Regions from separate parts of the Aeromicrobium sp. PFPM2_SD2 genome, predicted to be linked through region 3. Evidence: predicted binding sites of a transcription regulator. Region 3 holds the regulator's gene; each other region holds the start of a gene.
The links. Region 3 encodes LexA, which represses DNA repair genes until DNA is damaged. Its sites were predicted from a motif close to TCGAACANNTGTTCGA; they were not measured.

Region 1 (3,976 bases), on a different contig from region 3:
GAGGCGCTCGAGGAGTGCGACCTGCCGCTCCTGTCGCCGGACGTCCAGCTGGTCGTCGGCGAGCTGGCCACCAACGCGGCGGCGCACGCAGGGACGCCGTTCACCGTCTCGATCGTCGTGGACCCCCATCGGGTGCTGGTGCGGGTGCGTGACCGGTCGTCGCGGATGCCGGTGGTGCGCGACGTGGAGGAGACCGTGCGCCACGCCGACGGCACGACCGAGGACGGGCTCGAGGGCGGCCGGGGCCTGGTGCTCGTCGACGTGCTCAGCGACTTCTGGGGCGTGGAGCCGCGCGACCGGCACGGCAAGACGGTGTGGGCGGCCTTCACCGTCCGCTGACCGCTCGCCGGTCTCAGACGAGGGCCGGGCTCGGCTCCTCGGCGGCGGGGCCCGTGGACCCCCAGCCGCTCGACGGTGCCGGTGAGGCGGAACAGCCGCACGAGGCGCGGGGCGTCGCACAGGACGCTCACGCGGCTCGGCTCCCCGTCGGGACGCGCGGAGGCGCCGACGAGCGCGCCGATGCCGGCGGCGTCGAGGAAGTCCAGGCCGCGCAGGTCGACGACGACGTCGTGCCGGCAGTCCTCCAGCTCGGTGGACAGGAAGCTGCCGAACGCGCGGGCGTTGGCGAGGTCGAGCTCGCCGCTGAGGGTGACGAGGCAGTGGGCGGGCAAGGCGCGCAGGGCGATGTCGAGTGCCATGGAGAACCTCCTGGCGTGGGGTGGCGCAGGAGGGACGGTGCCGGACCGGCAGCGCGTCCTCGTGGGCGCCGTGAGCCTTTCACCATCCTCCCTTCGTGAGGGGAACGCAAGGGCCGGGGTTGGCGACGGGCCGCGAGGGGCACCTCCAGTACGGTCGTGGCCGACGACGCAGGAGGAAGCATGAGGTTCACCGAGCACGAGATGACCGTCGCGGTCGCGGCCGTGGCGCGGCAGTCGTTCGGGACCCTGCCGGGCTTCATGCGCAAGAAGGTCGGCGCGGCCACGTGGGAGGAGCTGCCCAAGATGGCCCGCTACCGCCTGCTGTCGGCGTCCAGCAAGATCGTGATCGGCGGCCTGACCGCGCTGCCCGAGCGCCCGACGGTCGGTGCGACGCCGGAGTTCTCCGACGAGGAGTACGCCGAGGCGGCCGAGTCGGCGCTGCGCGACCTGGCCGACCGGGCCGAGCCCGGCGCCTGGGACGGCACGAGCGAGCGCAAGCGGCGCAAGCAGGTGGAGGCCGGCGTGGCCACGCTGCGGGTGGCGGTCGCGGCCATGCCGCCTCGCCAGGACCCGGACGCCCTCATCGTCCCCGACCACCTCTAGCCCCCACTCCCTGGAGTCCCGCTCCCTGAGCCTGTCGGAGGGGCGCTTCCTGAGTCGGTCGAAGGGCCGCTCCCTGAGCCTGTCGAAGGGCGCCATCGTCGGTCGTCCTTCCACTCGCCGTCGGGTCCGCGGGTCTGGACGCGGCCGTCCGATGCTCGACGGAACTGCCAGTCCTGCTGGTGGGCCTGGTGGTGGTGTCGGGGGCAGAGCAGGACGGCGTTGTCGAGGTTCGTCTCGCCACCCTGGCTCCAGGGGATCGGGTGGTGGACCTCGGACCAGGCGGGTGGTCGGTCGCACCCGGGCGCCACGCAGCCCAGGTCGCGGAGCCCGAGGGCGATCTTCTGGTGCTTGGTGAACAGCCGTTTCGTCCGTCCGAGGTCGAGCGGGAGGGATCTGCCGTCGAGGACGGCGGGGATGATGCCGGCCGAGCAGGCCAGGCGCCGGGTCTCGCCGGCGGAGAGCCGGGTGCCGGTGGCGATGGTCGAGGCGGCGAGTCCGGACTGGAGGTCCTTCAGGTCGGTGGTGATGACGAGGGTCGCGGCGGTGGTGCCGGACTGGGGCAGCCCGTCGACGGGCATCTTCTCGATCAGGTGGGCGAACGCGTGGCCCTGTCGTTGGGTGAGCGTTCCCTCGACAGGTTCAGGGGCGGTTCCGCTGGCTGAGCCTGTCGAAGCCTGCCGGGGTGCAGTGAAGGCGTCGAGCATCGTGCGGAGCATCTCGGCCTGCAGGTCGGGCAGGGTGAAGCTGCCTCGCCAGGTGCCGTCGCGGTCGTCGACCATCCAGAACGAGGTCCGCTCCCACGCGCGGGCCTCCTGGGCCTCGAGCGACTCGTTCTCGAGCCGGTCCACCTCCGGCTTGGGTGCGTAGACGTCGGCGATCCGCTTGGCACGGCGGGACAGGTCCTTGGCCGACAGCGTCTGGGCGGCGGCGATCAGCGTCTGCTCGCACCGGTCGCGGTGTTCTTCGGGCACGCCGCGGAGCGTGTTCACGATCAATGCCGCCTGCCACTCCGTGATGAGCCCGTTCGCGAGCGCCTTCTCCGTCGCGGTGCGCTCACCCAAGGCGTCGGCGAGACGCACCTGACGGCCGGCCGCACGCCGGTCGCGGCCGAAGTCGCGGGCCAGGAGGTCGGCGGTTCCCGTCGACCCGGCGGTGCCGACCGGGACGAGAGCGTCGACCGCCCGCACGGCCGCGGCACTGTGCGCCGCGAGCCGGGCCTGCAGCCGTTGGATCCGCATCGCGGTCTGCCGCGCCTGCGTCGGCGACTGCTCCAGGTACGCCGTCGGGTCAGCCCTGTCGAGGGCACGCTCCAGCTCGTCCAGGAACGCCAGCGGCGCCTCCACCTGCACGAGCTCTGCGACCATGATTCCCCCGAATCGAACTGATGTTCCCACCATAGGCGCCGCTGCCGACAGGAACGAGGGTCGCCACCGGCCTGTGGACGCCGCGCCGCCGAGCCCCGCCTGTGGACGAGACGACCGTCCCGCTCGTCCACACCACTGCGGTCGGAGGGTTGCCTTTCGCCCGTCGTTCCGCTGACGATCAGCAGGTACGTGCCGTTCGGGGGAAGGCATCGACATGGCAGACCGCGCGTCCGGCACCTTGGCCGACAAGGTGCGCCACGCCGTCCGCGCCCAGCGCATCGACCCGGTCGTCGAGGCGCACGAGGTGCAGCGCATCGCCCGCGAGGTCGTCCGCGACCACGAGCAGCGCAGCCTCACCGGCACGGTCAGCGCCCTGGCCGAGCCCGAGCTGGAGATCGAGCGACTGGTCGCCGACGTGAGCGGTCTCGGGCCGCTCCAGCCCTTCCTGGACGACCCCGAGGTCGAGGAGATCTGGATCAACGACCCCGCCCGGGTCTTCGTGGCCCGCGGCGGCAGGCACGAGCTGACCAGCGTCATGCTCACCACCGAGCAGGTCCGCGAGCTCGTGGAGCGGATGCTCTCGACGTCCGGCCGGCGACTCGACCTCTCCACCCCGTTCGTGGACGCCATGCTGCCCGGCGGCCACCGGCTCCACGTGGTGCTCGAGGGCATCAGTCGGGGGTTCGCGGCCGTCAACATCCGCAAGTTCGTCGCCGCAGCGCACTCGCTGGACGACCTCGTCACCCTCGGCACGATCGACCAGCACACGGCGCACTTCCTCGACGCCGCCGTCCGTGCCGGTCTCAACATCGTCGTCTCGGGCGGCACCCAGGCCGGCAAGACGACACTGCTGAACTGCCTCGCGTCCTCCATCCCCGGCAGCCAGCGGCTCATCTCGGTCGAAGAGGTCTACGAGCTGCAGTGCCGGGTGCCTGACTGGGTCAGTCTGCAGACGCGCCAGGCCGGGCTCGAGGGCACCGGCGAGGTCACGCTCCGCGACCTCGTGAAGGAGGCGCTGCGCATGCGCCCGAGCCGCCTCGTGATCGGCGAGGTCCGGGCGGCCGAGTGCCTCGACCTGCTCCTCGCGCTCAACGCCGGCTTGCCCGGCATGGCCTCCATCCACGCCAGCTCGGCGCGTCAGGCCCTGGTCAAGATGTGCACCCTGCCGCTGCTGGCCGGGGAGAACATCGGCAGCCGCTTCGTCGTCCCGACCGTCGCGAGCTCGGTCGACCTCGTCGTGCACACCGGCATGGACGCCGACGGGCGGCGACGCGTCCGCGAGGTGGTGGCCGTGACCGGGCGGGTCGAGAA
Region 2 (4,966 bases), on a different contig from region 3:
CGGCATGAGCCGGCCAGGACGTCCGGGACGACGGCCGAGTACGCGATGAGCACGCGACCCTTGCGCCGCTCGACCCCGCGCAGGATCTGCGCCGCCGCCTTGTCGGCCGGGTAGGTCAGCAGCTTGGCGAAGGCGCGCTTGCCGCGCTCGGCCTCCTCGGGGGTGGCGCTCGCGGCGACCCGGGCCGTCTCGGCGATGCGGGTCCGGATGCCGCCGGGGTGCACCGTCGTCACGCCGACGCCGTGCGGCTCCAGCTCGTGGCGCAGCACCTCGCTGAAGCCGCGGATCGCGTACTTGCTCGACGAGTAGGCCGACTGGCCGGCCGGGCCGATGAGCCCGAAGAGGCTGGAGACGTTGACGACGTGACCACCGGGCGACTGCAGGAGCGCGGGCAGGAGTCCGCGGGTGAGGTCGACGGGGGCCTGGAAGTTGATCGCCATGACCCAGTCGAACTCCTCCTTCGTCACGTCCAGGAAGCCGCCGCCGAGCGCGACGCCGGCGTTGTTGACGAGCAGGTCGACCCACGGGGACGCCGCGAGGACCGGGCCACGAGCGCGTCCAGCGAGCCGGTGTCGGCCAGGTCGGCGACCTCGGTGTGGACGGCGAGCCCGGCGTGCTGCGTCCGGATGCGGCGGGCGACGTCCTCGAGCCGCGTCGCGTCACGGTCGACGAGCACGAGGTGCGCGCCGCGGTCGGCGAGCTGGAGCGCCATCTGCTCCCCCATGCCGCTGGCGGCACCGGTGAGCACGACGTGGGCGCCGGCGAAGGCGAAGGGCGGGAGCGACGTGGCAGGCCTCTCGGGTCAGGCGCCGGCCGCGACGGGCTCGGCGGACGCGTGGGTGCGCGGGGCGACCGGCGCGAGCGTCCGGTCCAGGTCGGTGCGCAGCGTGTGCACGGAGTCCAGGACGTAGTTCTGACGCACCTGCCACGGCCACTTGTCGCCCTGTCGCGGGAACGCGTCGATGGACCGCTGGACGTAGCCGGCGGCCAGGTCGAGCAGCGGCTGCGGGGCCAGCGATGCGTCCGGCTGCGGCGCGACGGCGGCGTGCCCGCGGCGGTCCATCCAGGTCAGCACCTTGGTGACCAGGCGGTGGGTCAGGTCGGCCCGCAGCGTCCAGGACGCGTTGGTGTAGCCGATGCAGACGGCGAAGTTCGGGACGCCGGTGATCATCGCGCCGTTCCAGACGTACTGGTCGGCGAGCGGGACGCGCACGCCGTCGACGTGCGGCTCGATGCCGCCGAAGGCGAGCAGCTTGAGCCCGGTGGCGGTGACCACGACGTCGGCCTCGAGCACCTCGCCGGTCGTCAGGCGGACGCCCTCGGGGACGAAGCGGTCGATGTGCGCGGTGACGACGGACGCGTCGCCGGCCTTGACCGCCCGGAACAGGTCGCCGCTGGGGATGGCGCACAGCCGCTGGTCCCACGGGTCGTACGTGGGGGTGAAGTGGTCGGCGACCGTCTGCGCGTCCCCGACGACCTTCGTGGCCAGGCCGGTCAGCAGCTTGCGCGCGGTCTGCGGACGGCGTCGGCAGAACTGGTAGAACGCCGTGCTGAAGGCGATGTTCTTGGCGCGGACGGCGCGGTGCGCGAGCGCCGGGGGCAGCGCCTTCTTGAGCCGCTCGGCGTTCTTGTCCGTCGCCGGGACGGCGCTGATCCAGGTCGGGGTGCGCTGGAGCATCGTCACGTGCGCGGCGGCGTTCTCGCCCTGGAGCATCGAGGGCACGAGCGTGACCGCGGTGGCGCCGGAGCCGATGACGACCACGCGCTTGCCGGACAGGTCGACGTCCTCGGGCCAGAACTGCGGGTGCAGCACCTCGCCCGCGAAGTCGTCGACGCCCTCGAAGACGGGGGCGTGCGGCTGCTCGTAGTCGTAGTAGCCCGCGCAGGAGTAGAGGAAGCCGCAGGTCATCGTGCGACGCTCGCCGGTGCGCGGGTCCTCGATGATGAGCGTCCAGCGCGACGTGCTGGTGTCGAAGTCGGCCCCGACCACCTTGCTGGAGTACTGGATCCGCTCGGCGATGCCGAACTCGTCCGCGGTGTCGCGGATGTACTGCAGGATCGACGCGCCGTCGGCGAGCGAACGGCCGTCGCGCCACGGCTTGAAGGCGTAGCCGAGCGTGTACATGTCCGAGTCCGAGCGGACGCCCGGGTAGCGGAACAGGTCCCAGGTGCCGCCCATCGCCTCGCGCGCCTCGAGGATCGCGTAGGTCTTGCCCGGGGCCTGGGTCTGGAGCCGGTAGGCGGCGCCGACGCCGGACAGGCCGGCCCCGACGACGACGACGTCGACGTGCTGCGTGGTCTCGCTCATGCCTTCCAGGATGAGCGACCGGTCCGCGGCACACTTGACCTGGCGCGACAACTACTTGACCCTGGACGACATGGCGTACATCCGGTCGGCCGGCCTGCGCGGCTTCGCCGGCCTGGTCCGCGAGCACGGCGGCGACCCCGAGACGATGGCCCGGCGCGTCCGGCTCCCGGTCGAGGCGCTGCACGACGACGAGCTGCTGGTCGAGGACCTCGCGCTCGCCCGGGTGCTCGAGCTCGCGGCCGCCGAGCTCGGCCTCCCCGACCTCGGCCTGCGGCTCTCCGAGCGCCAGGACCTGGCGATGCTGGGCCCGCTCGCGGTGGCCATCCAGCACTCCCCCACGCTCGGCGAGGCGCTGGCCTGCTGCGCGCGCTACCTGTTCGTCCACGCACGGGGCCTGAGCCTGGAGGCCGTCCCCGACCCGCACGGGACGGCGGGCGTCGTGGCCCTGCGCTACGGGACGCCGGCCGGCGACGTCTTCCGCCAGGGAGCCGACGTCGGGCTGGGCTTCCTCCACCGCTCGATCCGCGCCCTGCACGGCGGTGGCTACGGGCTGCACGGCGGTGGCTACGGGCTGCGCGGCGTGGAGGTGCCGCACCGCCCGCTGGCGCCGCTCGCGCGGTACGAGGAGTTCTTCGGCGCGCCGGTGACCACGGGCGCGCCCGAGGCCCTGCTGCGCGTCCCGGTGAGCCTCATGGACCGTCCGCTCGGCGACGCCGACCAGACCGTCCGCGTCCTCGCGCTCGAGCACCTGGCCCGCTACGGCGACGCCCCGGGCACGGACGCCACGACGCGCGTGCGCTCGGCGCTGGAGCAGGCGCTGGGCACGACGAGCACCGAGATCGGGTCGGTCGCGGCGGTGCTGGCCGTCCACCCGCGCACGCTGCAGCGCCGGCTCGAGGCGGAGGGCACCACGTTCGCCGCCGTCCTCGACGGCCTGCGCCGCGACCGGGCGCGGACCTACCTGACGACGACCGACATGCCGATGACCCAGGTCGCGGCGGCCCTGGGACTGTCCGAGCAGTCGGCGCTGACCCGCTGCGCCCGGCGCTGGTGGGGACGGTCGCCGCGGGAGGTGCGGAGCGCGGGTGCGGTTGCTCCGTGAGTTGGTCGGCGGGCCTTGGGTGGTTGGTCACGCGAGGGGGCTGATGACGACGGAGAGTGGGGGCGCGGCTTGGTTCGTCGGCTCGCCCGAGGCCGCTCCGTGCGCGCGCAGGAACGAGCGCGTCCCGTCCGGGAAAGTCCTGGATTTCGGGGGATTTCGGTGGTTCTTGTCGGACGCGCGAGGTACGATAGAACAAACGTTCGACGTGGGGGTTTCGGATGCTGATCGACCAGCTGAAGGGGTTGCTGGACGACACGCGTGCGCTCGAGCTGTGGCAGCTGACCGATGCCGAGATCCGTGAGGTGCTGGCGGCGTCGCAGCAGGCGATCTCCGGTCTGCAGTCACTGGTGACTCGTCTGACCGGCGCCGCCGAGGACCGCGCCCTCCCACGTGAGGATGGCAACGCCTCCACGGTGGCCTGGCTGGCAAGCGCGACCGGCATCGCCCGGCGTGAGGCGTCGAGGCTGGTCAAGCTCTCGCGTCTCGACGCGACGCGTGGTCTGGCGACGCGGGAGGCTTGGGCGTCCGGTGAGGTGTCGACCGAGCAGGCAGCGATCATCCTGACCGCGCTGGACCGGTTGCCGGAGTGGTTCGTGGCCGAGCAGCACGACGACGCCGAGGCCACGTTGCTCGGCCACGCGAAGGAGTTCGCCGCCGACGACCTGCGCCGGCTGGCGAACCGGGTCGTCGAGGTCGTGGACCCCCTGGCCGCCGACGAAGTGATCGGGGAACAGCTCGAACGGCAGGAGAAGCAGGCCTGGTCCGAGGCACACGTGACGTTCACGCCCCGCGGCGACGGGCTGACCTGGGTGCGCGGCGCTCTTCCGGACGTGCAGGCCGACATGCTGCGCACCGTCCTCGAAGGACTCTCTGCACCCCGGCGGCTCGATGCGCTGTTCCGGGACGTGGACGGCGATCACTCCGACACCGAGATCGGCCGGCTCGACCACCCGCGGCGGATGGGCCAGGCGTTCTGCGAGCTGATCGAGCACCTGCCCAGCGAGTGTTTCCCGCAAGCGGGGGGCCTCATGGCCACGGTCACGGTCAACCTCGACTACGACGACCTGCAGCAGCAGGTCTCACGGGCCACGCTCTCCACGGGATGCGACCTCAGCGCCAGCCAGGCACGCCGGCTGGCCTGCAACGCGAACATCCTGCCGATGGTTTTCGGCGGCGACTCCCAGCTGCTCGACCTCGGCCGTGCCGACCGGCTCCACGACCGGAACCAGCGCATCGCCTTGACCAAGCGTGACGGTGGCTGCTCCTGGAAGGGCTGCGACCGACCACCCGCCTGGTGCGAAGCCCACCACCTCAGACCATGGAGCGAGGGCGGTGAGACATCCGTCGACAACGGGGCGCTGTTCTGCTTCGCCCACCACCACCTGCTGCACGACAGCGACTGGTCCGCCCGCCTCGCCGAGGACGGCGTCGTCGAGGTCGTCCCACCACCACGCATCGACCCACAGCAGCGACCCCTGCGCCACGCCAGGCACGTGAAGCTGCGCCCGCTCGTGCCCGCCTAGCGCGGCCTGAGCCTGTCGACGTCTCCTCTCGAC
Region 3 (5,676 bases):
GCACCCCGACCCGGCCAGCCAGCTGGCCGCCGTGCGGGCGGTGTTCGCCGACATCGACGCGCTCCAGGTGCCCGAGATCGTGGTCATCAACAAGGCCGACGCCGCCGACCCGCTGGTGGTCAAGCGCATCCTGACCTCCGAGCCGCACGCGGTCGTGGTCAGCGCGCGCACGGGGGAGGGCATCGACGAGCTGCTCGCTGCGATCGAGGCGGACCTGCCGCGTCCGGCCGAGCTGGTCGACGTCGTGCTGCCCTACGACCGGGGCGACCTGCTGGGCCGCATCCACACCGAGGGCGAGATCGAGGCGCTCGAGCACGAGGGCGACGGCACGCACGTCCAGGCCCGCGTCAACCCCGAGCTCGCGCACGCCCTGTCGGCCTACGCGAGGTAGTCGCTCGGTCGACTCAACGCGCCCCGCCTGCCCCGGGGTGTGGACCGTCGCTCGGACCGTCCGCCCGCGGCGACTAGGCTCGTCCTCGTGCCCACCCCCGACGTGAAGACCGTGCTGAAGGCTGCCGTCGACGCGGTCGGCGGGTCCGAGCGTCCCGGGCAGGTGGCCATGGCCGAGGCGGTCGCCGAGTCGCTGCGCGACGGCGAGCACCTGCTCGTCCAGGCCGGCACCGGCACCGGCAAGTCGCTCGGCTACCTCGTGCCGAGCCTGCTGCACGAGGGCCGGGTCGTCGTCGCCACCGCCACGCTCGCGCTGCAGCACCAGCTGGTCGAGCGCGACCTCCCCGCGCTCGCCGAGGCCGCCGCCGCGACGATGGAGACCGTGCCGCGCTACGCCGTGGTCAAGGGCCGTTCGAACTACGCCTGCCTGCACCGCGTGCGCGAGGGCGCGCCGGACGACCAGGGGGTCCTGGTCGACGTGCCCGAGGGGACGCTCGGGTCGGAGGTCGTCGCGCTGCGCGAGTGGGCCGAGGAGGAGTCCTCGGCCAAGGGCGTCGGCGACCGGGACGCCGCGCCGCGTCACTCCGAGCGCGCCTGGCGGGCGGTCAGCGTCAACCACCGCGAGTGCCTGGGCGCGAGCCGCTGCCCCTACTCCGACGAGTGCTTCGCCGAGCGCGCGCGGGCCGACGCCTGGAACGCCCACGTCGTGGTGACGAACCACGCCATGCTGGCGATCGACGCGGTCGACGGCGTGCCGATGCTGCCCGAGCACGACGCCGTCGTGGTCGACGAGGCGCACGAGCTGGCTGCCCGCGTGACGCAGGCGTCCACCGCCGAGCTCGGCCGGTGCTCGTCGAGCGGGCGGCCCGCCGGGCCCGCAGCTACGTCGACGGTCCCGAGGCCGACGACCTCACCGAGGCCTCCGACGCGCTCGCCGAGGCCCTGGCCCACGTCGAGGCCGGACGCATCGACGCCACGCCCGAGCACCTGCAGATGGCGCTGGAGAACGTCCGCGACGCCGCCCGCGCGTGCCTGTCGGCGTTCCCGCGTGAGAAGACGTCGGCCAAGGATGACGAGGCCGATCCCGGCAAGCAGCAGGCGCAGGCCCACGTCACGGAGGTGCGCCGCATCGCCGAGCGCATGGCCGGCAAGGGCGACACCGAGGTGTTGTGGGCCAGCGACGGGCCCGGACGCGGCGGGCCGCAGCTGCACGTGGCGCCGCTGGACGTGGCGTTCAGCCTGCGCGACAAGCTGTTCAGCGCCAAGACCGTCGTGCTCACCAGCGCGACGCTGACCGTGGGCGGCACGTTCGACTCCACCGCCCGCGGGCTGGGTCTGGTGCCGGGCGACGAGGTGCTGCCCTGGCGCAGCCTGGACGTGGGCTCGCCGTTCGACTACGGCCGTCAGGGCGTCCTGTACGTCGCCAAGCACCTGCCGGTGCCCGGCCGCGACGGCCTCGTGGACGCCCAGCTGGACGAGATCGCCGAGCTGGTCGAGGCGGCCGGCGGACGCACCCTCGGGCTGTTCTCGTCGCGCCGCGCGGCCGAGCGGGCGGCCGAGGCCACGCGCGAGCGGCTGCCGGACCTGGAGATCATGTGCCAGGGCGACGCCCAGCTCAGCGACCTGCAGCGCCGCTTCGCCGAGGAGCCGAGCGCCTGTCTGTTCGGCACGCTGAGCCTGTGGCAGGGCGTCGACCTGCCCGGCGACACGCTGCAGCTCGTCCTCATCGACCGCATCCCGTTCCCGCGACCGGACGACCCGCTCATGAGCGCGCGGCAGCGGCTCGTCGAGAAGCGCGGCGGCAACGGGTTCATGTCCGTCGCCGCGACCCACGCCGGGCTGCTGCTCGCCCAGGGCGCCGGCCGCCTGGTGCGCCGCTCGACCGACCGCGGGGTCGTGGCGATCCTCGACCCGCGCATCGCCACGGCACGCTACGGCGGCTTCCTGGCCGCGTCCCTCCCGCCGATGTGGCGCACCACCGACCCGCAGGTCGTCCGCGAGTCGCTGCGCCGCCTCGACGCCTCCGCCCGGCAGGCTGCCACCGCCTGACTAGGCTGGCGCCATGACCTTCCTGGTGACCGGCGGAGCGGGATACATCGGCGCGCACGTGGTGCGGGCCTTCGGTCAGGCGGGCCTGGACGTGGTCGTCGTGGACGACCTCTCCAGCGGGCACCGCGGATTCGTGCCGGAGTCGGTGCCGCTCGTCGACGCGTCCGTGCTCGACACCGCGACGATGACCCGCGTGCTGCGCGAGCACGACGTGCAGGGCGTCGTGCACCTGGCGGCGTTCAAGTACGCCGGCGTCTCGGTCGAGCGTCCGTTGCACACCTACGAGCAGAACGTGCAGGGCACCGCGAGCCTCCTGGCGGCGATGGCCGAGGCCGGGGTGGCGCGGATCGTGTTCTCCTCCAGCGCCGCCGTCTACGGCACGCCCGACGTCGACGTGGTGACCGAGCAGACGCCGACGCTGCCCGAGTCGCCGTACGGCGAGTCCAAGCTCATCGGGGAGTGGCTGCTGCGCGACGTGGCGCGGGTCAGCGACCTGACCCACACGTCGCTGCGGTACTTCAACGTGGTCGGCTCCGCGACGCCGGACCTGTTCGACACCAGCCCGCACAACCTCTTCCCGGTGGTGGTGGACGCGCTGCGCGAGGGCCGTCGTCCGCGCATCAACGGCGTCGACTACCCGACCGCCGACGGCACCTGCGAGCGCGACTACGTGCACGTCGCCGACCTGGCCGAGGCCCACGTCGTGGCCGCGCGCCGGCTGGTCGACGGGGAGCCGCTCGAGCCGGTCTACAACCTGGGCAGCGGCGACGGCGTGTCGGTGCGGCAGATCATGGACGCGTTCGCCGCGGTGACCGGCACGGACGTCGACCCCGAGATCGCTCCGCGTCGCCCCGGCGACCCCGCCCGCATCGTGGCCTCCGGCGAGCTCGCCGCGCGCGACCTGGGCTGGAAGATGCGCCACTCGATCGAGGACATGGTGGCCTCGGCCTGGCAGGCCGCGCGCGCCTGAGCTCAGACGCGGCGCAGGACGGCGGTGACCTTGCCCAGGATCGTGGCGTGGGTGCCGTCGATGGGGGAGTAGTCCGGGTTGTGCGGCAGCAGCCAGACCTTGCCGTCCTTGCGCTGGAACGTCTTGACCGTCGCCTCGCCGTCGAGCATGGCGGCCACGATCTCGCCGTTCTCGGCGACGGGCTGCTGGCGCACCACGACGTAGTCGCCGCTGCAGATCGCCGCGTCGATCATCGAGTCGCCCTGCACCTCGAGCAGGAAGAGCGTGCCGTCGCCGACCAGTGACTTGGGCAGCGGGAAGACGTCCTCGACCCGCTCCTCGGCCAGGATCGGGCCGCCCGCCGCGATCTTGCCGACCATGGGCACGTAGGTGGCGTCGGGACGCTCGTCGCGCGACCCGGTCTCGTCGACGACCTCGTCGGCCTGGGCGACGGCGGGGCGGACGGCGCCGCCCGGCGCGAAGACCTCGAGCGCGCGCGGCCGGTTGGGGTCGCGGCGGATGTAGCCGAGGCGCTCGAGCGACTTGAGCTGGTGGGACACCGAGGAGGTGCTGACCAGGCCGACCGCGGCACCGATCTCGCGCATGCTCGGCGGGTAGCCCCGGTCGCTGATCTGCTCGCGCAGGAACTCCAGCACACGCCGCTGGCGCGGGGTGAGTCCGTGCTCGTCCGCAGGGCCGTCGGGAAGCTCGCGCACCTCGGTGTCATCGCTCATGGGAGGACGGTAGCGCGTCCGGCGGGGCCAGATCAAACATATGTTCGACGGGTCCGAGGGCGTGTCGCGCGCCCGCAGGAGGCAGCGCTTTCCTGGAACGACGGGGTTTTCCGCCCCGTGATCGACGTCACCGTGGAGAAAGTTCGAAAAGATGTTCGATTCGGGGTGGTGCTTGTCGGTGGGGGTCTGTATTGTCAAACACGTGTTCGATCGAACGCCTGTTCGCACCCGAATGACATCCCGTACGCATGGGCGTCCGGTCGAACGCACCTCAGTCAACCGAACCGTCTCACTTCCCCCTCGGAGGCACGCATGACCACCATCTCCTTCCACGCCCCGGTCGCCCGCACGCAGGCCCCGGTCCGCCTGACGACCCGCGGCAAGCTGGTCCTGTTCGTCGCCGCGCTGGCCGCGATGTTCGCCCTCGCGATCGCGCTGGGCTCGACCACGGCCGCGACCTCTGACCAGGGGGTCGCGATCGAGACGACCGAGGTGACGGTGAAACCGGGCCAGACGCTGTGGCAGATCGCCGGCGCGGCGAACCCCGAGGGCGACCAGCGCGAGACGGTCGACCAGATCATGAAGCTGAACGCGCTGGACTCGGCGGCCGGCCTGCAGATCGGTCACAAGCTGGCCGTGCCGGTCTACTCCGAGTGACGTCGCGGACGGGGTGCCGGCCGGCTGGGAAGACGGTCCGGTGCCCCGTCCGTGTCAGGCCGTGCGTGCGGTCCCGGTGGTGAGAGAGAGGCCCTCCAGCGCATAGAGCACGCTGCCGATCGACGACGAGCGGGCGCCCAGGGCGGCCCGCTCGACGCGTACCTGGGCCGCGACGGGGGCCAGGGCGTGGCGACGCAGCCCGTCGCGGACCCCGTCGATGAGGGGGCGCCGGCGTCCGACAGGTCGCCGCCGATCACCAGCAGCTCGGGTCCCAGCACGTTGGCCAACGCGGCCGCCGCGCGTCCGAGGTAGCGCCCGGCGTCCTCGATCAGGCGCTGCGCGCCCGTGTCGCCGGCGTTGGCCAGGGCGACGAACTCGCGCACCGTCAGCTCGGCCCGGATCGGCGCGAACTGCGAGGTCAGGGCCGATCCGCCGACGTAGGCCTCGAGGCACCCGCGGCTGCCGCACCGGCACAGCGGGCCGGTCTCGTCCATGGTCATGTGGCCGAGCTCGCCGGCCGTGCCGATGCCGCCGCGGTAGACCCGGCCGTCCAGCACGAGCCCGCAGCCGACGCCCGACGACAGCTTCAGGTAGGCCATCGACGAGGTGCCACGTCCGGCGCCGACCGCGTGCTCGGCCAGGGCGCCCAGGTTGGCGTCGTTGTCCGCGCGGGTCGGGACGCCGAGCTCCTTCTCGCCGGCCATGGCGGCGTGCACGCCGACCCACCCGGGCAGGATCGAGCCGGAGTCGATGACGCCGTCGGCGCCCAGGGGAGCGGGCAGCCCGATCCCCACGGCGTGCAACGTGCCCGAGTCCGGCTCGGCCTCCCGCAGCCGGTCGAGCATGCGGTGGGCCAGGGCCAGGCCGTCCTCGTGGTCGTGGTCGTTGTCGAGCGAC
Region 4 (5,676 bases), on a different contig from region 3:
CGACGGTGCTGGACGCCGCGGCGGCCGGGTTCCGGGTGCGGGTCCTCGAGTCGTTGACCGCCGCGGTCACACCGGAGAACCTCGAGCGCGTGCGCACCGAGTGGACGTCCGCCGGCGTGGTGGTCGCGTGAGCGTCGACGCCGCCGCTCGTCCGGTCGACGACCGGGCCCAGGACGAGCTCGCGAGCCGCGGCCTGCGGCTGGGCCTGGTCGACACCGCCGACCGCCGACCCACGACGCCTGGGTGCAGGCGGTGCGGCGTGGCTTCCTGGAACGGGGCGCGGGACGCCGGCCGCCCTGGACGCGCGTCACGACCTGCGCAGCCCACCACCGCCACGTCGCCGTGTGGGACGACACCGCCGCGGAGCCGGCCACGCCGGTCGGCACGCTCGAGAGCTGGACCTCGGAGCTGACGGTGCCCGGCGGCGCCGCGGTGCCGGCGTGGGCGATCGAGTGGCGTCACCGTCGCCCCCACCCACCGCCGGCGCGGCATCGCCCGCAACCTGCTGGGCTCGGAGCTGCGCACCGCCGCGGACGCCGGCCTGGCGATGGCCATGCTGACCGTCTCGGAGGCCACGATCTACGGGCGCTTCGGGTTCGCCCCGTCGGCCATGGCGCCGACCTCGAGGTCGACACCCGCCGCGCCCGGTGGCGGGCCCGGAGACCAGCGGCCGCACGCACCTGGTCGAGCCCGATCGGCTGCGTCCCGACGCCGAGCGCGTCCTCGACCGGGTCCGCCGCGCGACGCCCGGCAACATCGTCATGGGCGAGGCCTTCGTGCGCCGCACGCTCGGCACCGTCGGCGAGGTCGCGGGCGACACCCACGCGTCCGCCTGGCGCCACCTGCGCCACGACGACGCCGACGGCACGCCGCAGGGCTTCGCCGTCTACCGCGTGGTCGAGGACGAGGCCGACATGTCGCGGTCCACGGTCGTCCTGCACCAGCTGGTCGCGGCGACCGACGAGGCGTACGCCGCCCTGTGGCGCACGCTGCTGGAGATGGACCTCGTCGCCCGCGTGACCGCGCACCTGCGCCCGGTCGAGGAGCCGTTGTCGTGGATGGTCGCCGACCGGCGCGCCATCCGGACGACCACGTTCGACCACCTGTGGACCCGGATCCTCGACGTGCCGGCCGCGCTCGCGGCACGCACCTACGAGGCGTCCGGACGCGTGGTGCTGCAGGTGGACGATCCGCTCGGCATCGCCGGCGGCACGTTCGCCCTCGAGGCGGACGCGTCCGGCGCCGGGCAGGTGGGCGTCACGGACGAGCCGGCCGACGTCCGTCTTGGCGTCGACGCCCTGGCCGCGCTGCACCTCGGTGGGGTCCGGGCACGCACGCTCGCGAGTGCGGGCCGCGTGCACGGGGACGTGGACGTGCTGGACGCGCTCATGGCCACGGCGCGGGCGCCGTACCTCGACCACTGGTTCTGAGCCGCGGGACGTGCTCGCCCTCAGCGGCGCCACTCGTACGGGGTCGTCGTCGACACCTTGCGGAGCCCGGCCCGCTCGAGGATCGGTCGCGAGTACTCGGTCGAGTCGCTGTGCGCGAGCGTCCAGCCGCCGGCCAGTCCCGAACGGGCCCGGGCCGCCGTGAGCGCCCGGTAGATGCCCCGCCCCCGCCACGCCGGCAGGGTCGCGCCGCCCCAGATGCCGACGAAGTCGCTGCCGGCGACCGGCTCGAGCCGCCCCGCGCTCACGATCGCCCCCGCGGCCTCGGCGACCCACAGCTCCATGCCGTCGTCCAGCGACAGACGGTGCAGCAGGGCGTCGGCCTCGCGCTCGGACACCGGTTCGCCGAACGCCTCGTCCTGCATGGCGCTCATGGCCCGGACGTCGGCCTCGCTGCTGACCCGACGCAACGTCACGCCGTCGGGCAGCGGCACGTCGACGGCGAGGCCTGCGAGCGGCCCGACCATGACCGACTCCGTCTCCCCGGCGACGAACCCGTGGGCGAGCAGCGCCTCGTGCAGACCGGGCGCGTGGTCGTGGCCGCGGGTCTTCCACTCCACCCGCGTGACGTCCGGGTCGGCGGTGAGCCGGGCCAGTCCCTCGGCCACGAGCCGGCGCACCTCGTCGGCGTCGGCACCATCGAGGTCGCGGTAGGTGACGAACCCGCGGCCGCCCCGGAACGTGACGAGCCGCAGCGGCCCGAGCCGCTCCACCGACACCGCGCTGGGCGTCTCGGCGTCCGTGCGCAGCTGATCGTCGTAGGCCCTCAGCAGGGCGGCGTCGTCCACGACCTCATCCTCGCGTGACGGCGGGGCCTCGACAGGCTCGGGCAGGGCTAGGCGGGGACGAGGGGCCGGAGTCTCACGTGTCTGGCGTGGCGCAGGGGTCGCTGCTGCGGATCGATCCTGGGTGGCGGGACGACCTCGACGACGCCGTCCTCGGCCAACCGCGCGGACCAGTCGCTGTCGTGGAGCAGGTGGTGGTGGGCGAAGCAGAACAGGGCGCCGTTGTCGAGGCTGGTCTCACCGCCCTCGCTCCACGGTCTGAGGTGGTGGGCCTCGCACCAGGCCGGCGGTCTGTCACAGCCCTTCCACGAGCAGCCGCCGTCGCGCTTGGCGAGGGCGATGCGCTGGTTCCGGTCGTGGAGCCGGTCGGCACGGCCGAGGTCGAGGACCTGGGAGTCGCCGTTCAGCACGATGGGGAGGATGCCGGCGTTGCAGGCCAGCCGGCGTGCCTGGCTGGCACTGAGGTCGCATCCCGTCGAGAGCGTGGCGCGGGAGACCCGCTGCTTCAGGTCGTCGAGATCGATGTTGACCGTCACCGTGGCGACGAGGCCTCCTGCCTGCGGGAAGCACTCGGTCGGCAGGTGCTCGATCAGCTCACACAGGGCCTGGCCCATCCGGCGCGGGTGGTCGAGGCGGCCGATCTCGGTGTCGGAGTGATCGCCGTCAACGTCCCGGAACAGCGCATCGAGCCGGCGGGGTGCGGAGAGTCCTTCGAGGACGGTGCGCAGGATGTCGGCCTGCACGTCCGGAAGAGCGCCGCGCACCCAGGTGAGGCCGTCGCCGCGGGGCGTGAACGTCACGTGCGCCTCGGACCAGGCCTGCTTCTCCTGACGCTCGAGCTGCTCCCCGATCACCTCGTCCGCAGCGAGCGGGTCGACCACCTCCACGATCCGATTCGCCAGTCGCCGCAGGTCGTCGGCCGCGAAGTCCGACGCGTGCTGCAGGAGCGTGGCCTCGGCGTCGTCGTGCTGCTCGGCCACGAACCACTCCGGCAGCCGGTCCAGCGCGGTCAGGATGATCGACGCCTGCTCGGTCGACACCTCACCGGACGCCCAAGCCTCCCGCGTCGCGAGGCCTCGGGTCGCGTCGAGACGCGAGAGCTTCACCAGCCGGGACGCCTCACGACGGGCGATCCCGGTCTGGTCCGCCAGCCACGCCACGGTCGAGGCGTTGCCGTCCTCACGGGGCAGCACACGCTCCTCGGCGGCGCTCGTCAGCCGCACGGCCGTCTCGGTGAGACTCGCGATCGTCCGCTGGATCTCGACGGTGACGGAACGCAGCTCCGCGTCCGTGAGCGACCACGCCTCGAGCTCACGCAGCTCCCCGCGCATCCTCTCCAGCTGGTCGATCCGCATCCGAGAACCCCCGTGTCGAACGTTTGTTCTATCCTACCTCGCGGGTCCGACAAGAACCACCCGGATTCCCAGGAATGCAGGCCTTATTCGGACTGGACGAGCTCCTCTCGACAAGCCCAAGGAGCGAGGCTCGAGCGACCCGACAGACCAAGGCGCGCCCGCACCCGACCCCTCGTCATCAGCCCCTCGGGGGTGACCAACCACCCGAAGCTCGCTCGACCAGCTCAAGAAACGCACGACGCCCCCCTCCCGCCGCAGCGGAAGGGGGCGTCTCGCGAGAGGAGAGCCTCAGCGCACGCGGACCTTCACGGCCACCGTCCGGCCGGCCGTGTCCCGGCTGCCCAGGTACGCGACCGTCAGCGTGTGCAGGCGGCGTCCGGTGGGCTTCACCGTCAGCACGACGCGACCGTCCCGCAGCGTGCCGACACCCAGCACCCGACGTCCGTCCGAGACGCGCACCGCGCCGGTCGGCACGTGCCCGGCACCGCGCACCGCGACCGTGAGCCGCACCGAACGGCCCTGCTTCACCGACGAGGCCGACCGCGAGACCGCGACGCTGGCGGACGCCTTCTGGACGACGACGCGCGCCGTCCCGGCGCTGGACGCGCTGCGGGCGGTGCCCGCGTACGTCGCCGTCAGCGTGCGGCTGCCGACCTTCAGACCGGACACGGAGAACGCCGCCGTCCCGTTCCGGACCGGAGCGGTGCCGACCGTGCGCGAGCCGTCCTTCAGCGTCACCGTGCCGCCGGCCGAGACGCCCGAGGCGCCCTGCACCGAGACCGTGACGGGCACCTTCTGGCCGAAGACGGCCTTGGCCGGCACCTTCACCGAGGTGGTCGTCCGCAGGGCGTCCGCGAACACCGTGGACGCTCCGCCGAGGCGCAGGAACACCGTCTCGCCGGTGGCGTCCTTGAGCCCGTCGTTGTCGGTGACGGCGTAGACCCGGCCGTCGGCGGCGATGGTCAGGCCCTCGAGCTTCTCCTGCGTCCAGCCGTTCGTCGCCTGCAGGTCGGGCAGGACGTCGTGGGCCAGCTTCTTGGGCAGCACCGGCACGCCCGTGGGGTCACCCGCCGGGACGTCGACCGTGTAGATGCGCTTGACCCGGGCCCTGGGGCCGTTCAGCTTGTCACGCTCGACGACGGCGAGGGTGTCGGCGTCGACCGCGACGATCTCGGACAGGCCCATCCAGTCGGCGCCGTCGCGACGCGGCGTCTGCAGCTCGTAGCCGTACCAGTGCCACTGCTTCGTGGCGACGTCGTAGCGGCCCAGGCGCGTCGTGCTCTCACCCTCGAAGGCGTCCGTCGGGGCCGCTCCGTCGGTCCACAGCGGACGCTGGACGGCGACCCACACGTGCTCGCCGCGGGCGTCGTTCGTCGCGGCGACTCCCTCCAGGCCCCACTTGCCGATCTTGGCCGTCACGTCGGCGGGCAGCTCGACGGTCTCGACGACCTCGCCCTTCGCGTCGGTGCGCAGCACCTTGTTGCCCGGTCCGGTCGCGCCCTCGACCGCGAGCCAGAACCCGCCGTCGGCGCGGGACGCGATGCCCTCGACGTCCAGCTTCGCCGGCACCCCGCCGACGGTGACGGGACGCGCCGCGGTGATGACGGTCGGCGTGCGGCGCACGTCGACCGTGTAGAGCTGCGCGACGTCCAGCGCGGCGTCGGACGCCGCGTAGATCGTGCCGGCGTCCGTCGGTGCGCGGCCAGCGCGCCGAGGGCCGTCCAGCCGACCGGCTTGCCGTCCACGTCCGCCGAGCGGATCGACGGGAAGGCGGCCTGTCCCTTGCCGTGCTCGAACAGCTGCACCGAGGCGCGGACGCCGGCCGCGGCGTCGTCGGTCTCGCTGGAGACGGCGAGCAGGTCGCGCGACTCGATCGCGAGCAGGCCCTCGGGGCCGTTGGTCGTCGGCAGGGCGTGGGCGTAGCGCGGGTTGCGCGGGTCGGTCATGTCGTAGGCGACCACGACGTTGCTGCGCTCGGAGCCGACGAACGCGTAGCGGGTGCCCCCGAACGTGCCGAGGGTCAGGCCCTCGGGCTCGGGACCCTTCTTCGCCGCCCGGTCCTCGTTGTGCAGGCCGAGGCTGATGACG

Region 1: AC2W7G_RS10025 (HNH endonuclease signature motif containing protein) is a predicted target of LexA. The motif match lies at 2,678-2,693, and genes of this name have one in related genera.
Region 2: AC2W7G_RS08240 (HNH endonuclease signature motif containing protein) is a predicted target of LexA. The motif match lies at 3,599-3,614, and genes of this name have one in related genera.
Region 4: AC2W7G_RS04310 (HNH endonuclease signature motif containing protein) is a predicted target of LexA. The motif match lies at 3,604-3,619, and genes of this name have one in related genera.

Annotation. Positions count from the first base shown of each region.
Region 1 covers NZ_JBNFNZ010000195.1:236-4,211, forward strand. The annotation lists gene AC2W7G_RS10010 (ATP-binding protein) at 1-339, shown strand, start outside; partial or broken gene AC2W7G_RS10015 (STAS domain-containing protein) at 429-698, opposite strand; gene AC2W7G_RS10020 (hypothetical protein) at 879-1,301, shown strand; gene AC2W7G_RS10025 (HNH endonuclease signature motif containing protein) at 1,298-2,665, opposite strand; partial or broken gene AC2W7G_RS10030 (TadA family conjugal transfer-associated ATPase) at 2,880-3,976, shown strand, end outside.
Region 2 covers NZ_JBNFNZ010000138.1:533-5,498, reverse strand. The annotation lists partial or broken gene AC2W7G_RS08260 (SDR family NAD(P)-dependent oxidoreductase) at 1-467, opposite strand, end outside; gene AC2W7G_RS08255 (SDR family NAD(P)-dependent oxidoreductase) at 464-748, opposite strand; gene AC2W7G_RS08250 (flavin-containing monooxygenase) at 803-2,308, opposite strand; gene AC2W7G_RS08245 (AraC family transcriptional regulator) at 2,379-3,410, shown strand; gene AC2W7G_RS08240 (HNH endonuclease signature motif containing protein) at 3,629-4,933, shown strand.
Region 3 covers NZ_JBNFNZ010000002.1:16,695-22,370, forward strand. The annotation lists gene hflX (GTPase HflX) at 1-391, shown strand, start outside; partial or broken gene AC2W7G_RS00585 (ATP-dependent DNA helicase) at 479-2,439, shown strand; gene galE (UDP-glucose 4-epimerase GalE) at 2,453-3,409, shown strand; gene lexA (transcriptional repressor LexA) at 3,412-4,122, opposite strand; gene AC2W7G_RS00600 (LysM peptidoglycan-binding domain-containing protein) at 4,435-4,779, shown strand; gene AC2W7G_RS00605 (ROK family protein) at 4,767-5,676, opposite strand, start outside.
Region 4 covers NZ_JBNFNZ010000046.1:3,266-8,941, forward strand. The annotation lists gene AC2W7G_RS04290 (isochorismatase family protein) at 1-131, shown strand, start outside; partial or broken gene AC2W7G_RS04295 (GNAT family N-acetyltransferase) at 461-589, shown strand; gene AC2W7G_RS04300 (sterol carrier protein domain-containing protein) at 648-1,430, shown strand; gene AC2W7G_RS04305 (GNAT family N-acetyltransferase) at 1,451-2,236, opposite strand; gene AC2W7G_RS04310 (HNH endonuclease signature motif containing protein) at 2,284-3,588, opposite strand; gene AC2W7G_RS04315 (esterase-like activity of phytase family protein) at 3,877-5,313, opposite strand; partial or broken gene AC2W7G_RS04320 (choice-of-anchor I domain-containing protein) at 5,520-5,676, opposite strand, start outside.